Regions from separate parts of the Streptomyces sp. NPDC085927 genome, predicted to be linked through region 1. Evidence: riboswitches for the same ligand, from Rfam matches in the RefSeq annotation. Region 1 holds a riboswitch; each other region holds the start of a gene.

Region 1 (4,452 bases):
CCATCGGCAGGTCCACCTCCCGCCACACCCGCCACGGCGACGCCCCGAGCACCGCCGCCGCCTCCCGCAGCCGCGTGTCCACGGCCCGCAGCACGGGCAGCATGGTCCGTACGACGAAGGGGACACCGACCAGTGCCTGCGCGAGCGGTACCAGGATCCAGGAGGAACGCAGGTCCAGCGGCGGCTCGTCGAGGGCGAGCAGGAACCCGAAGCCGACGGTCACGGCGGACACCCCGAGCGGCAGCATCAGCAGGGCGTCGAAGCCCCGCACCAGCGGTCCCGCGTCCCGCCGGGTGAGCGCGACGGACGCCAGGGTTCCGATCACCACGGCGATGACGGTGGCCGCGACCGCGTACCGCAGGGAGTTGCCGACCGCCTCGATCGGCGCTACCAGGAACACGCCCCCGTCGTCGCGGGTCAGCGCCCGGTAGTGGCCGAGGCCCGCGTCGCCGAAGGACCGTTCCACCAGCACCACGAGCGGCAGGAGCAGCAGGACGGCGACGGTGGCGACGACCCCGGCGAGCAGCGCCCACTGCCCGGTGCCGTGCGGCCGCCGCGCGGTCTGGGAGGCGTCCACCAGCCGCAGCGCGGTCTCCCGCCGCCGTACGGTCCAGGCGTGCAGGGCGAGGATCGCGCCCACCGCGACGAACTGGATCATCGTCAGGACGGCGGCGGTGGACAGGTCGAAGATCTCCGACGTCTGCCGGTAGATCTCCACTTCCAGGGTGGCGAAGGTGGGCCCGCCGAGGATCTGCACCACACCGAACGAGGTGAAGGTGAACAGGAAGACCATCAGCGCGGCGGCGGCCACGGCGGGCGCCAGGGCGGGCAGCGTGACGGTCCGCCAGGCCGTGAACCGGGAGGCGCCGAGCATCCGCGCGGCCTCCTCCTGCCGCGGGTCGAGCTGTCCCCACAGTCCGCCGACGGTGCGCACGACGACGGCGTAGTTGAAGAAGACGTGCGCCAGCAGGATCGCCCACACGGTGGTGTCCAGCCGCAGACCCCACAGCTCGTCGAGGAGCCCGCCGCGCCCCACGAGCGCCATGAACGCCGTACCGACGACGACCGTCGGCAGCACGAACGGGACGGTGACCACGGCCCGCAGCAGCTGTTTGCCGGGGAAGTCGAAGCGGGCGAAGACGTACGCACCGGGCAGGGCGATCAGGAGGGTGAGGGCGGTGGAGACCAGCGCCTGCCAGGTGGTGAACCACAGCACCTGCCGGACGTCGGACTGCGCCAGCACCTCCCCGATCCGCCCGATCTGCCAGACCCCGTCGGTCTTCAGTCCTCGCGCGACGATCGCGGTGACGGGGTAGGCGAAGAAGACGGCGAAGAACGCGACGGGCACGGCCATCAGACCGAGCCGCGCCGCGGTCCCACGCCGCCTCGCCGCGGCTCGGCTCACTTCAGTACGAGCGAGGTCCACGACTTGACCCACTGGTCACGGTGGTCGGCGATCTTCGCCGGGTCCATGGTCTCGGGGTTCTTGGCCTGCGGACCGTACTTCGCGAAGTCCTCGGGCACCTGGGCGCCCTCGCGCACCGGGTGGACGAACATGTTCAGCGGCATGTCGTCCTGGAACTCCTTGGTGAGCAGGAAGTCGAGCAGTGCCTTCCCGCCCTCGGGGTTCTTCGCGTTGCTGAGCAGCCCCGCGTACTCGACCTGGCGGAAGCAGGTGCCGTCGGCGACACCGGTGGGAGCGGTCTTCGGCCTCGGGTCGGCGTAGATCACCTCGGCGGGCGGGGAGGAGGCGTAGGACACCACCAGCGGCCGGTCGCCCTTGGCCTGCTTGCCGCCGGCCGAGCCGGAGAACTCCTCGTTGTAGGCCTGCTCCCAGCCGTCGACCACCTTCACGCCGTTGGCCTTGAGCTTCTTCCAGTAATCCGTCCAGCCTTCGTCGCCGTATTTCGCGGCGGTGCCGAGCAGGAAGCCGAGGCCGGGCGAGGAGGTGGAGGCGTTCTCGGTGACGAGGAGGTTCTTGTACTCGGGCTTGATCAGGTCGTCGAAGGTCCGCGGCGGGGCCAGGTCGCGCTCGCTGAACCACTCCTTGTCGTAGTTGACGCAGACGTCACCGGTGTCGACGGGCGTGACCCGGTGGCCGGCCCCGGTGGCCCGGAGCCCGGGAAGGACGAAGTCGGAGTCCTTCGCCTCGTACGGCTGGAACAGCCCGTTGTCGAGGGCTCGGGACAGCAGGGTGTTGTCCACGCCGAAGAAGACGTCGCCCTGGGGGTTGTCCTTGGTCAGGATCGCCTTGTTGACGGCCTGCCCGGCGTCGCCGTCCTCCAGGACCCTGAGCTTGTAGCCGGACTCCTTCTCGAAGGCGGCGACGACGTCCTTGGACGCGGCCCACGAGTTGTGGCTGACGAGGGTCACGGTCTTCGACCCGCCGTCGCTCCTGCCTCCGCCGTCGGACGAGCCGCAGGCGGACAGCGTGACCAGGCCCAGCCCGAGGGCCAGGATCGTGACCTTCTTGGTGATGTTCACCGGTTTTTTCCTCCTGGGGGTGACCAGGAAGAGACGCGGCCCTGCCCGGGACCCCTCACAGGTGTCCCGGGCAGGGCGCAACAGCTCGAGTGATGACCGATCTCCCTACCCAGAATGACCTGGGCGAGGTTCGGAGGGTCTGCGGCCGATGCCGCACTCTCAGCGCTGTGGCGCTCCCCTGTCGGAAAATGAACGTGTGGTTACCCGGTATGCAGTTGTCGTCCTTGTGCCGGCCAGGCTACCTCTCGCTCGCGGCGAGCTGACCACAGGCCCCGTCGATCTCCTGTCCACGGGTGTCCCGGACCGTCACCGGCACACCGTGCGCGGCGATCGCGTCCACGAACGCCTTCTCGTCCTCGGGCCGCGAGGCGGTCCACTGGGAACCGGGCGTCGGGTTGAGCGGGATCAGGTTGACGTGCACCGGCTTGCCCCTGAGCAGCCGCCCGAGCCGGTCACCGCGCCACGCCTGGTCGTTGATGTCCCGGATCAGCGCGTACTCGATGGACAGCCGCCGCCCGGACCTGGCCGCGTACTCGAACCCGGAGTCCAGGACCTCGCGCACCTTCCACCGCGTGTTCACCGGGACGAGGGTGTCGCGCAGTTCGTCGTCGGGCGCGTGCAGGGAGATGGCCAGGCGGCACTTGAAGCCCTCGTCGGAGAACCGGTTGATCGCCGGCACGAGCCCGACCGTCGACACGGTGATCCCGCGCTGGGACAGCCCGAGGCCGTCCGGCTCGGGGTCGGTCAGGCGGCGGATGGCGCCCACGACCCGGTTGTAGTTGGCGAGCGGCTCGCCCATCCCCATGAAGACGATGTTGCTCAGCCGTGCCGGTCCGCCGGGAACCTCCCCGTCCCGCAGCGACCGCATCCCGTCCACGATCTGGTGCACGATCTCCGCGGTGGACAGGTTCCGGTCGAGACCGGCCTGCCCGGTCGCGCAGAACGGGCAGTTCATGCCACAGCCCGCCTGCGAGCTGATGCACATCGTCACCCGGTCCGGGTACCGCATGAGCACCGACTCGACGAGGGTTCCGTCGAACATCTTCCACAGCGTCTTGCGGGTGGTGCCCTGGTCGGTGGACAGATGCCGGACGACCGTCATCAGCTCGGGAAGCAGCGCCTCCCGCAGCTTGGCCCGGGACCCGGCGGGAATGTCGGTCCACTGCTCCGGATCGTGCGCGTACCGCGCGAAGTAGTGCTGCGAGAGCTGCTTGGCCCGAAACGGCTTCTCACCGGCCGCTGCGACCGCCTCCTTGCGCTCGGCGGGCGTGAGGTCGGCAAGGTGCCGCGGCGGCTTCTTGGATCCGCGCGGCGCGACAAAGGTCAGTTCTCCGGGCTTAGGCATGGCTGTACCAGTGTCGCAGATCCATTGGGGTGACCGCGCGGACCGGCCGCGGGGCCCCGGACCGCCTGGGACGTCCTGCCGAAGTCTCTCCGGCAAAGCCCTTCCAGGACGGCGCGAGCCCCCGCGTCCGACAGGGCGCGGGGGCTCGAAGGGTGCCGGGGCCGACCGGGTCAGCTCCCGACGAAGACCACCGGCAGCCGGCCACCGAGGCCGTCGGCAGCAGGGAGTCCGGGCGGTCCTGCTGTGTCCCTGTGCGGCCGGCGCCGCGCGGCGCCGTGACCTTCCCTCACCCGGACCCGACGAAGACCACCAGCAGCAGCCACACCACCGGCGCCGTCGGCAGCAGGGAGTCCAGGCGGTCCATGATGCCGCCGTGACCGGGCAGCAGGGTGCCCATGTCCTTGATGCCGAGGTCCCGCTTGATCATGGACTCGCCCAGGTCGCCGAGGGTGGCGCTGACCGAGACCGCGAGCCCGAGCAGCAGCCCCTGCCACCAGGTGCCGTCGTCGATCAGGAACTGCATGCACAGCGCACCCGCCACCATGGCGAACCCGACCGCGCCCAGCAGGCCCTCGCGGGTCTTGCCGGGGCTGATGCGCGGAGCGAGCTTGTGCGTGCCGAAG
Region 2 (4,452 bases), on a different contig from region 1:
ACGACCCGGCGACGGCGGCCCCCTCAGAACGCGGGCCGCTCCGGATCCAGCGCGGCGAGGCCTTCCGCGGGAGACGACGCCTCGGCGAAGTGCCGCCGCGGGATCCGCCCCGCCCGCCGGGCCAGCCGCCCCGCCTCCACCGCACCGCGCATGGCGGCAGCCATCAGCACCGGCTCCTGCGCCCGCGTCACCGCCGAGGCGAGCATCACCCCCGCGCACCCCAGTTCCATCGCCAGCGCCGCGTCCGACGCCGTACCGGCGCCCGCGTCCAGGATCACCGGCACGCGCGCGTGCTGCGTGATCAGCTCGAAGTTGTGCGGGTTGCGGATGCCGAGCCCCGACCCGATCGGTGACCCGAGCGGCATGATCGCCGCACAGCCGGCGTCCTCCAGTTTCCGCGCCAGCACCGGGTCGTCATTGGTGTACGGCAGCACCGTGAACCCGTCGTCGACCAGCGTCTGAGCCGCCTCCAGCAGCTCGATCGGGTCCGGCAGCAGGGTGCGCTCGTCGGCGATGACCTCCAGCTTGACCAGGTCGGTGCCGAGCGCCTCCCGCGCGAGACGCGCGGTGAGCACCGCTTCGCCGGCGGTGTAGCAGCCCGCCGTGTTCGGCAGCACCCGGATGCCCAGCTTCTCCAGCACCGACAGGACCGAGCCGTGCACCGAGGGGTTCACCCGCCGCATCGCGACGGTCGTCAGCTCCGTACCGGACGCCACCAGCGCCCGCTCCAGCACGTCGAGGCTGGGCGCCCCGCCGGTCCCCATGATCAGCCGGGACGTGAAGGACGTACCGCCGAGAACGAACGGATCGTCGGCCATGGTCAGCCTCCTTGGACGGCGGTCAGGACTTCCACCCGGTCCCCCTCGGAGAGGGACGTGAGCGGCCATCGCGCGCGCGGGACGACGGTTTCGTTGAGGGCGGCGGCCACCCCGGAGGGAGCCGGGGTCAGGGTGGCGACCAGCGCGTCGAGCGCCGTGCCGGAAGCCACCTCGCGCGGCTCCCCGTTGACGGAGACGGTGACGGTGGTGCCGGTCGTGGCATTCGCCGGATCGTTCATGCGGGCTGCTCCGTGAGTGCGGCGGCGGTGAACCGCAGGGGGGTGAAGGGGCGGGCCTCGGCCGGGAGCCCACCGGTGGTCAGGACCTCGGCCAGGACGTCGCCCGTGACCGGCGTGAGCAGTACGCCGTTGCGGTGGTGCCCGGTCGCGAGGACCAGCCCCGCCAGCGCGGACGGGCCGAGCAGCGGCGCGTTGTCGGGGGAGCCGGGGCGCAGCCCGGCCCGGGTCTCGGTGAGCGGCAGTTCGGTGATCCCGGGGACGAGTGCGTGGGCGTCGCGCAGCAGTTCGTACACCCCGCCCGCGGTGACGGTCGTGTCCCAGCCCTGTTCCTCGCTGGTCGCCCCGATCACCAGCTCCCCGTTCTCGCGCGGCACCAGGTACACATGGCTGCCGCGCACCACCGCGCGTACCGTCCGGCTCAGGAACGGGCCGAACCGGTCCGGCATCGCGAGCCGGACCACCTGCCCCTTCACGGGACGTACCGGAGGCAGCACGTCCGCCGGGATCCCCGCGAGCCGACCGCTGAGGCTGCCCCCGGCGAGCACCACCTGCCCGGCGCTCAGCCCGGTGCCGTCGGCGGTGACCACACCCGTGGCCCGCTCCCCGGCGACGGTGAGCCGCTCGGCCCACGCGCGGCGCACTTCCACTCCCGCCCGCTCGCAGGCGGTCACCAGCGCGGCCGCCAGGCGCCGGGGGTCGATCTGGTGGTCGCCGTCCACCCGCAGCCCGCCGCGCACACCCGGTGCGAGCATCGGCTCCAGACGTCGGCACTCCCGTCCGGACAGCCACTGCGCGTCGAGCCCGGACCGCTGCTGCAGGACGTGCAGTTCACGCAGGTGAGCGCGGTCGTCGGCGTCCAGCGCGACCGCGAGCGTGCCGCAGCGGCGGTAGCCGAGGTCATGGCCGGCGGCCTCGGTGAGCTCGGCCGCGAAGTCGGGATAGCGGCGCGCGGAGGCGAGGTTCAGACCGAGCAGGGTCTGCTCGCCGTAGTGCAGTTCGGTGACGGCGGCCAGCATCCCGGCGGCCACCCGGGCGGCGCCGGCACCCGGCTCGGGGTCCAGCACGGTCGTGGACAGCCCGCGCTGCGCGGCCCGCCAGGCCGTGACCAGGCCGATGATCCCGCCCCCGACGACGAGGACGTCGGGGGAGCGCTGCGAGGTGTGTGTGGGCGGCATGGGCGTCCAGCCCCTCCCTTCGCCGGCATGACCCGGATCAGGTTCATACGGTCGGAGGCCGCCAGCCTCCCTCTCAGCCCGGTGCGTCCGGGCTCCCGCGAGTGTCTTACGTTGGCCACCCTAGCCTCCGGATCAACGAACGTGTAGGGAGTCTTCGCATGGCTGGTTCGCTCGACGGTCTCGTCCTCGCCCCCGTCGCCGACCAGGCGCCGGGCCAGGTCGGAACCCGCACCCGGTTCGCGTACCACGAGCGGGACGGCGAGATCTGGGCCGAGTACGCGGGCGGTGACGTCGTCCGCGGACACCTGGTGGGTACCCGGGAGGGGGACCGGCTGGACTTCCGGTACGTGCAGCTCAAGCGCGACGGCACCACCTCCTGCGGACACTGCGGGTCCACGGTCGTGGAACTGCCCGACGGGCGGGTGCGGCTGGAGGAGACCTGGGAGTGGGAGTCGCAGCCGGGCAGCGGCACCAGCGTGGTGGAACAGCTCACGGCTCCCGAGGACTGACCGGCCACCGGACGGGTGTCTATGGTGATCAGGTGAGTGAGCAGACGCAGGAACGGGGACCGTCCGGACCGCGGCGCGTGGTGGTGACGGGGGCCGGGATGGCCGGCGTACAGACCGCCGTCGCCCTCCGGGAGCAGGGCTTCACCGGCACCGTGACACTGATCGGCGCCGAACCCCACCAGCCGTACGACCGGCCGCCCCTGTCCAAGGCGGTGCTGCTCGGCACGGCGGAGAACTCCGCCTTCGACGTCGACTTCGAGGCGCTCGGCATCGAACTGCGGCTCGGCTGCGAGGTGTTCGGGCTGCGCCCCGCCGACCACGAGCTGGACACGGAGGCCGGGCCGGTCCCCTACGACGTCCTGGTCGTCGCGACCGGCGCCGAACCGGTCCGGCTGCCGGGCGCGGAGGGGGTTCCGGGCGTCCATCTGCTGCGCACCCTGGACGACGTCGAACGACTGCGGCCGGTGCTCGCGCGCCGGCAGGACATCGTGGTCGTCGGCGCCGGCTGGATCGGCGCGGAGTTCGCCACGGCGGCGCGCGAGGCGGGCTGCGCGGTCACCGTCGTGGAGGCCGCCGGCCGGCCGCTGGCCGAGGCGCTGCCCGCCGAGGCGACCGCCCCGATGACCGCCTGGTACGACGACGCGGGAGTGGTGCTGCGGACGCACGCGCGCGTGGAGCGCGTCGAACCCGGCGCGGTGGTGCTCGACGACGGCTCGCGGCTGCCCGCGGACGCCGTCGTCGTCGGTATCGGCGCCCGCCCCGCCACCGCCTGGCTGGCCGGCTCGGGGGTCGAGCTCGGCGAGCACGGCGAGGTGGTCGCCGACGCCCGCCTGACGACCTCCGTGCCGGACGTGTACGCGGTGGGCGACTGCGCGTCCTTCCCCTCGAGGCGGTACGGCGAACGCCTGCTGGTGCATCACTGGGACAACGCCCTCCAGGGCCCGCGCACGGTCGCGGCGAACATCATCGGGTCGGCCACCGGTGAGCCCCCGGCGGTGTACGACCCGGTGCCGTACTTCTGGTCCGAGCAGTTCGGACGCTTCGTCCAGTACGCCGGACACCACGCGGACGCCGACCGGACGGTGTGGCGCGGGGAGGCCGACGGCCCGGCGTGGACGGTCTGCTGGCTCCGCGCGTCCCGGCTGGTCGCGCTGCTGGCGGTGGGCCGCCCCCGCGACCTGGCCCAGGGGCGCCGGCTGATCGAGGCGGGCACGGTGATGGACGAGACGCTGCTGGCCGACCCGGCACGACCCCTGAAGTCGGCGAAGGCGTGAGCTTTTGGTTTCCCGGTTTCCCGGTTTCCCGGTCTCCCGGTCTCCCGGCCTCCGGTCACCCGGCCGGCAGTCCGAGGATCCAGTCGTCCGGGTTGAACGTCCGCCCAGGTGGAGGGGTCCGGCTTCCGGCTGTCGGTGCCAGATGGCAGGCTTGTCCCGTGACCGAGATTGACGCAAAGATCGATGCTCTCGTCCCCGCCTGGCTCACCCTTCCCGACATCGCCGAGATGCTCGGCGTCGAGGTGACGCGCGTCCGGCAACTGGTCAAGGAAGGCCAGCTCATCGCCGTACGCCGAGGTGAGAACCGCGCACTGCACGTCCCCGCCGCCTTCATCGACGAGGACAAGGTCGTCAAGGGCCTCTCCGGGACCCTGACGCTCCTGCGGGACGACGGCTTCACGGACGAAGAGATGCTGGAATGGCTCTTCACCCCCGAC
Region 3 (4,452 bases), on a different contig from region 1:
GCGCCGGTTGAGGCGTTCCGCATCCGGCCATCCTGTGGCGGAACCCTTCACCGTGTTCCGCCAGATCATGCAGGAACGCTTCCGCAGTGGTGACCGAGCGGATTCGGTGCCGGATTGACCGGCAGACGGCAGACGGTGGTCGACGGTTGACTACCGACTACCGACTACCGACTGCCGGAGGGCGGGTTGCCGGGAGAGCGGCCGCGGACGATCGGAAGTCGGCGGCGCGCGGACCGGCGCCGCGGGGTCAGCGCTTCCGGCGCCTGCCCCGACCGCCGCGTGCCGGAGCCGACCGGACGCCTTCCTCGGCCGCCGCCTGCGCGGCCGGGCGGTCGGCCGAGACCACCAGGGCGGCCAGCACCGTGGTGACCGGCACTGAAGCCACCAGACCGATCGAGCCGATCAGCGTACGCACGATCTCCTCCGCCACCAGCTCGCTGTTGGCGACCGTGCCCACGCTGCTCTGCGCGATGGAGAACAGCAGCAGCAAGGGCAGCGCGGCGCCCGCGTAGGCGAGCACCAGAGTATTGACGACGGACGCGATGTGGTCGCGGCCGATGCGGATGCCCGCGCGATACAGCCCGCGCCAGCCCATCGACGGGTTGGCCTCGTGCAATTCCCATACGGCCGACGTCTGCGTGACCGTCACGTCATCGAGCACACCGAGCGATCCGATGATGACACCGGCCAGCAGCAGGCCGCTCATGTCGATGTCCGGGTAAAGGCCGTGGATCAGACCGGTGTTGTCGTCGGTGTCGCCGGTCAGCGCCGCCCAGCTGATGAAGACCGAGCCCAGAAAACCGATCAGCAACAACGAGATCAGGGTGCCGAGAACGGCCACGGAGGTGCGCGCCGACAGTCCGTGGCAGAGATACAGGGCCTGCAGCATGATGGCGCTCGCCCCTACCACCGCCACGACCAGGGGGTTCGAACCCTGCAGGATCGCGGGCAGGATGAAGAAGTTCAGCACCAGGAAACTGACCGCCAGCGCGACCAGTGCCATCACACCGCGCAGCCGTCCGACAGCGACGACGGCGACCGCGAAAATGCCGGCGAGCAGGCCCAGCGGTACGCGCCGGTTCACATCCGCCACCGAGTACTGGAGGTCCTTCGGTGCGGAGGGCTCGTAGGCGACCACGACCTCCTGGCCCTCGCTCAGCTGCCGTGACTGGTCCGGCTGCACGATCTCGGTGAAGGTGCGGCCCACATCGTCGCCGGTGTCGACCCGGATCGTCGCTTTCTTGCACGTGCCGTCCGCCTGCTGCTGAGCGGAGGACCCCTCGGCCGTCGAGGTGTCACCGGTCGGGACGCCCCCGGACGCGTTGACGGACGAACAGCTCACCTCGACCACCTTGGTGACCGTGGCCTGCTGCGTCTGCCGGTCGAAACCGACGCCGGTCCGTTCGTGATCGGGCGTGCCACCCGGCCACAGCACCGCGAGGCCGATCAGCACCGCCGCGCCGAACGGGATGAGGACCGCCGCGATGACCTTGCGCAGGTGCTTCGAGACGGGAGCGGCCGGACCGTGGCTGTGACTGTGCCCGTGCGCGTGGCCGTGCCCACCGTCGTCGCCCGGACCATGCCCGTGCCCGCCGCCCGGAGGCGGACCGCCGTGCCCGCCGCCCGAATTCGGGCCGTCGCCGGAGTTCGGGCCACGTCCACGGCCGCCGGCACCGAGGCCCGGGCTGTGGGCATGACCCGGACCGTGGTCCCGGCCGCGGGCTCGACCTTGCCCCTGCCCTTCTTGCCCCTGTCCATGGCCCGGGCCCGGCCGGCCCGCGCCGGGCCCGGGAGCCCGACCGGGTGGTCCGAAAGCCGGGTTTACGGGCCCCGGGCCGGTGGGCCCGTCGGAGCCTCTGGAACCAGGGCCTCCAGGGCCGGGCAGGTGGTTCTGTGTCGCCGGCGCCTCGCCGGGGCCGTGTCCACGCCCGAACCAGTCTTCGGAGCCGGGGCCGTCTCCCTGAACGCCCCCATGGCCCGGGCCGGTGCCGGCTGCGGGTCCTCTGCCACGGCCGCCGCCGATTCGGGCGCCGGGGCCACGTGACGGTTCGGGCGGCGGGTACGGGGGAGGTTGCGTCGAGGTCACCGCCTGATCATCGCAAGAACAATGAAGGCCCTCTGTTCACCGCGCCAGGATTCCCGCTAGCGTGGAGGCACCTTTTTGTACACGCGGGAGCTCGGAGCACCGGGCTGAGAGGGCGCTGACCTCCGTCCCAGCGATGTTTCACATGAAACACCACTTGTCCGAGTGATGTTTCACACGGAACGTCGACAGACGGAAGCCGCTGCGCCGACCGCTGAACCTGTTACCGGGTAATGCCGGCGTAGGGAGTAGGTCTCATGACCAACAAGGATGCACGCACGCCTGTCTCCACTCAGAATCCGACGGAAGCGTCGGCGGGGGAGGAGGCCGGGAAGTCCATCGGCTGGCACAAGGCGTACGTCGAGGGCACACGCCCCGACCTGCGGGTGCCGGTCCGTCAGGTGCACCTCACCAACGGGCAGTCGGTCACGCTGTACGACACCTCGGGCCCGTACACCGACCCCCTGGTCGTCACCGATGTGCGCAGAGGGCTGACGCCGGTGCGGGAGAACTGGATCATCGCGCGCGGTGACACCGAGGAGTACGCGGGCCGTCCGGTCCGTCCCGAGGACGACGGGATCAGGCACACCTCTCCGCGCGGTGGACTGCGCAATCTCGACGCGGTGTTCCCGGGCCGGCCCCGTCAGCCGCGCCGGGGCCGCGAGGGCGGGGCGGTCACGCAGCTGGCGTACGCGCGCCGCGGTGAGGTCACGCCCGAGATGGAGTACGTGGCCATCCGGGAGAACGTATCGCCGGAGGTCGTGCGTGAGGAGATCGGGGCAGGCCGCGCGGTGCTGCCCGCCAACGTCAACCACCCGGAGGCCGAGCCGATGATCATCGGCAAGCGGTTCCTGGTGAAGGTCAACGCCAACATCGGCAACTCCGCGGTGACCTCCTCCATCGAGGAGGAGGTGGAGAAGATGACCTGGGCGACCCGCTGGGGCGCCGACACGGTCATGGACCTGTCCACCGGCCGCAACATCCACACCACCCGGGAGTGGGTGCTGCGCAACTCCCCCGTCCCCATCGGCACCGTGCCGCTCTACCAGGCGCTGGAGAAGGTCGACGGCAGGGCCGAGGAGCTGACCTGGGAGATCTACAAGGACACCGTCGTCGAGCAGGCCGAACAGGGTGTGGACTACATGACGGTCCACGCGGGCGTACGGCTGGCGTACGTGCCGCTCACCGCCCACCGCAAGACGGGCATCGTCTCGCGCGGCGGCTCGATCATGGCGGCGTGGTGCCTGGCGCACCACAAGGAGTCGTTCCTGTACGAGAACTTCGAGGAACTCTGCGAGATCCTCGCGGCGTACGACGTCACGTACTCGCTCGGTGACGGTCTCCGGCCGGGTTCGATCGCCGACGCCAACGACGAGGCGCAGTTCGCGGAGTTGCGCACGCTCGGGGAACTCAACCGGATCGCCAGGCGTTTGAATGTGCAGACCATGATCGAGGGCCCGGGGCATGTCCCGATGCACAAGATCAAGGAGAACATCGACCTTCAGCAGGAGATCTGCGATGAAGCCCCGTTCTATACGCTCGGCCCGCTGACGACGGACGTCGCGCCCGCGTACGACCACATCACCTCCGGTATCGGTGCGGCGATGATCGCCTGGTGGGGTACGGCCATGCTCTGCTACGTCACGCCCAAGGAGCACCTGGGCCTGCCGGACCGCGACGACGTCAAGACCGGCGTCATCACCTACAAGATCGCCGCCCATGCCGCCGACGTCGCCAAGGGGCATCCGGGGGCACAGGAGTGGGACGACGCCCTGTCCGACGCGCGCTTCGAGTTCCGGTGGGAGGACCAGTTCAACCTGGCTCTCGACCCGGACACGGCACGGGAGTTCCACGACGAGACGCTTCCGGCGGAGCCCGCGAAGACGGCGCACTTCTGCTCGATGTGCGGGCCGAAGTTCTGCTCCATGAAGATCAGCCGGAGCATCACGGAGCGGTTCGGCGGGACCTCGGCGGAGGGTGCGTCGGCCGAGGAGATCGCCGAGGGGATGCTGCGGAAGTCGAAGGAGTTCGCCGAGGCGGGCAACCGTGTGTACCTGCCGTTGACGGACTGAACGAACGAGCGGACCGAAGGAACAAAGGGGCGGGCCGTTCGGGCCCGCCCTCTCCTCTCCCGGGCGGATGGGTCGGCAGACTGGATGTCATGACAGCGAGATCAATGAGCAAGGGGTCCAACCTTCCCGTCGACGCCCAGGTGGTGCGCGTCGAGCTCGCTTGGGCCGCCGGGACCGGTGTGCCCGACATCGACGGGTCGGCTCTGCTGCTCACGGAGGGCGGGCGGGTGCGGGACGACGGAGACTTCGTCTTCTACAACCAGCCGCGGCACACCTCCGGCGCCGTGACGCACCTGG

Evidence for each region. Region 1 has a riboswitch for thiamine pyrophosphate ahead of ACIF80_RS31845 (thiamine ABC transporter substrate binding subunit). Riboswitches for the same ligand answer to the same signal wherever they lie in the genome.
Region 2: linked by a shared signal. The riboswitch ahead of thiO (glycine oxidase ThiO) and the one ahead of ACIF80_RS31845 (thiamine ABC transporter substrate binding subunit) in region 1 are both predicted to bind thiamine pyrophosphate.
Region 3: linked by a shared signal. The riboswitch ahead of thiC (phosphomethylpyrimidine synthase ThiC) and the one ahead of ACIF80_RS31845 (thiamine ABC transporter substrate binding subunit) in region 1 are both predicted to bind thiamine pyrophosphate.

What each region holds. Positions count from the first base shown of each region.
Region 1 is NZ_JBITSN010000017.1:63,019-67,470, forward strand. It holds gene ACIF80_RS31840 (ABC transporter permease) at 1-1,354, opposite strand, end outside; gene ACIF80_RS31845 (thiamine ABC transporter substrate binding subunit) at 1,402-2,484, opposite strand; TPP riboswitch at 2,569-2,674, opposite strand; gene rlmN (23S rRNA (adenine(2503)-C(2))-methyltransferase RlmN) at 2,723-3,829, opposite strand; gene ACIF80_RS31855 (phosphatidate cytidylyltransferase) at 4,116-4,452, opposite strand, start outside.
Region 2 is NZ_JBITSN010000002.1:563,603-568,054, forward strand. It holds gene ACIF80_RS07515 (thiazole synthase) at 24-818, opposite strand; gene thiS (sulfur carrier protein ThiS) at 821-1,057, opposite strand; gene thiO (glycine oxidase ThiO) at 1,054-2,232, opposite strand; TPP riboswitch at 2,230-2,341, opposite strand; gene ACIF80_RS07530 (hypothetical protein) at 2,391-2,741, shown strand; gene ACIF80_RS07535 (NAD(P)/FAD-dependent oxidoreductase) at 2,774-4,015, shown strand; gene ACIF80_RS07540 (Rv2175c family DNA-binding protein) at 4,174-4,452, shown strand, end outside.
Region 3 is NZ_JBITSN010000006.1:473,324-477,775, reverse strand. It holds gene ACIF80_RS19470 (SsgA family sporulation/cell division regulator) at 1-11, shown strand, start outside; gene ACIF80_RS19465 (YibE/F family protein) at 248-1,885, opposite strand; TPP riboswitch at 2,160-2,348, shown strand; gene thiC (phosphomethylpyrimidine synthase ThiC) at 2,341-4,155, shown strand; gene ACIF80_RS19455 (VWA domain-containing protein) at 4,245-4,452, shown strand, end outside.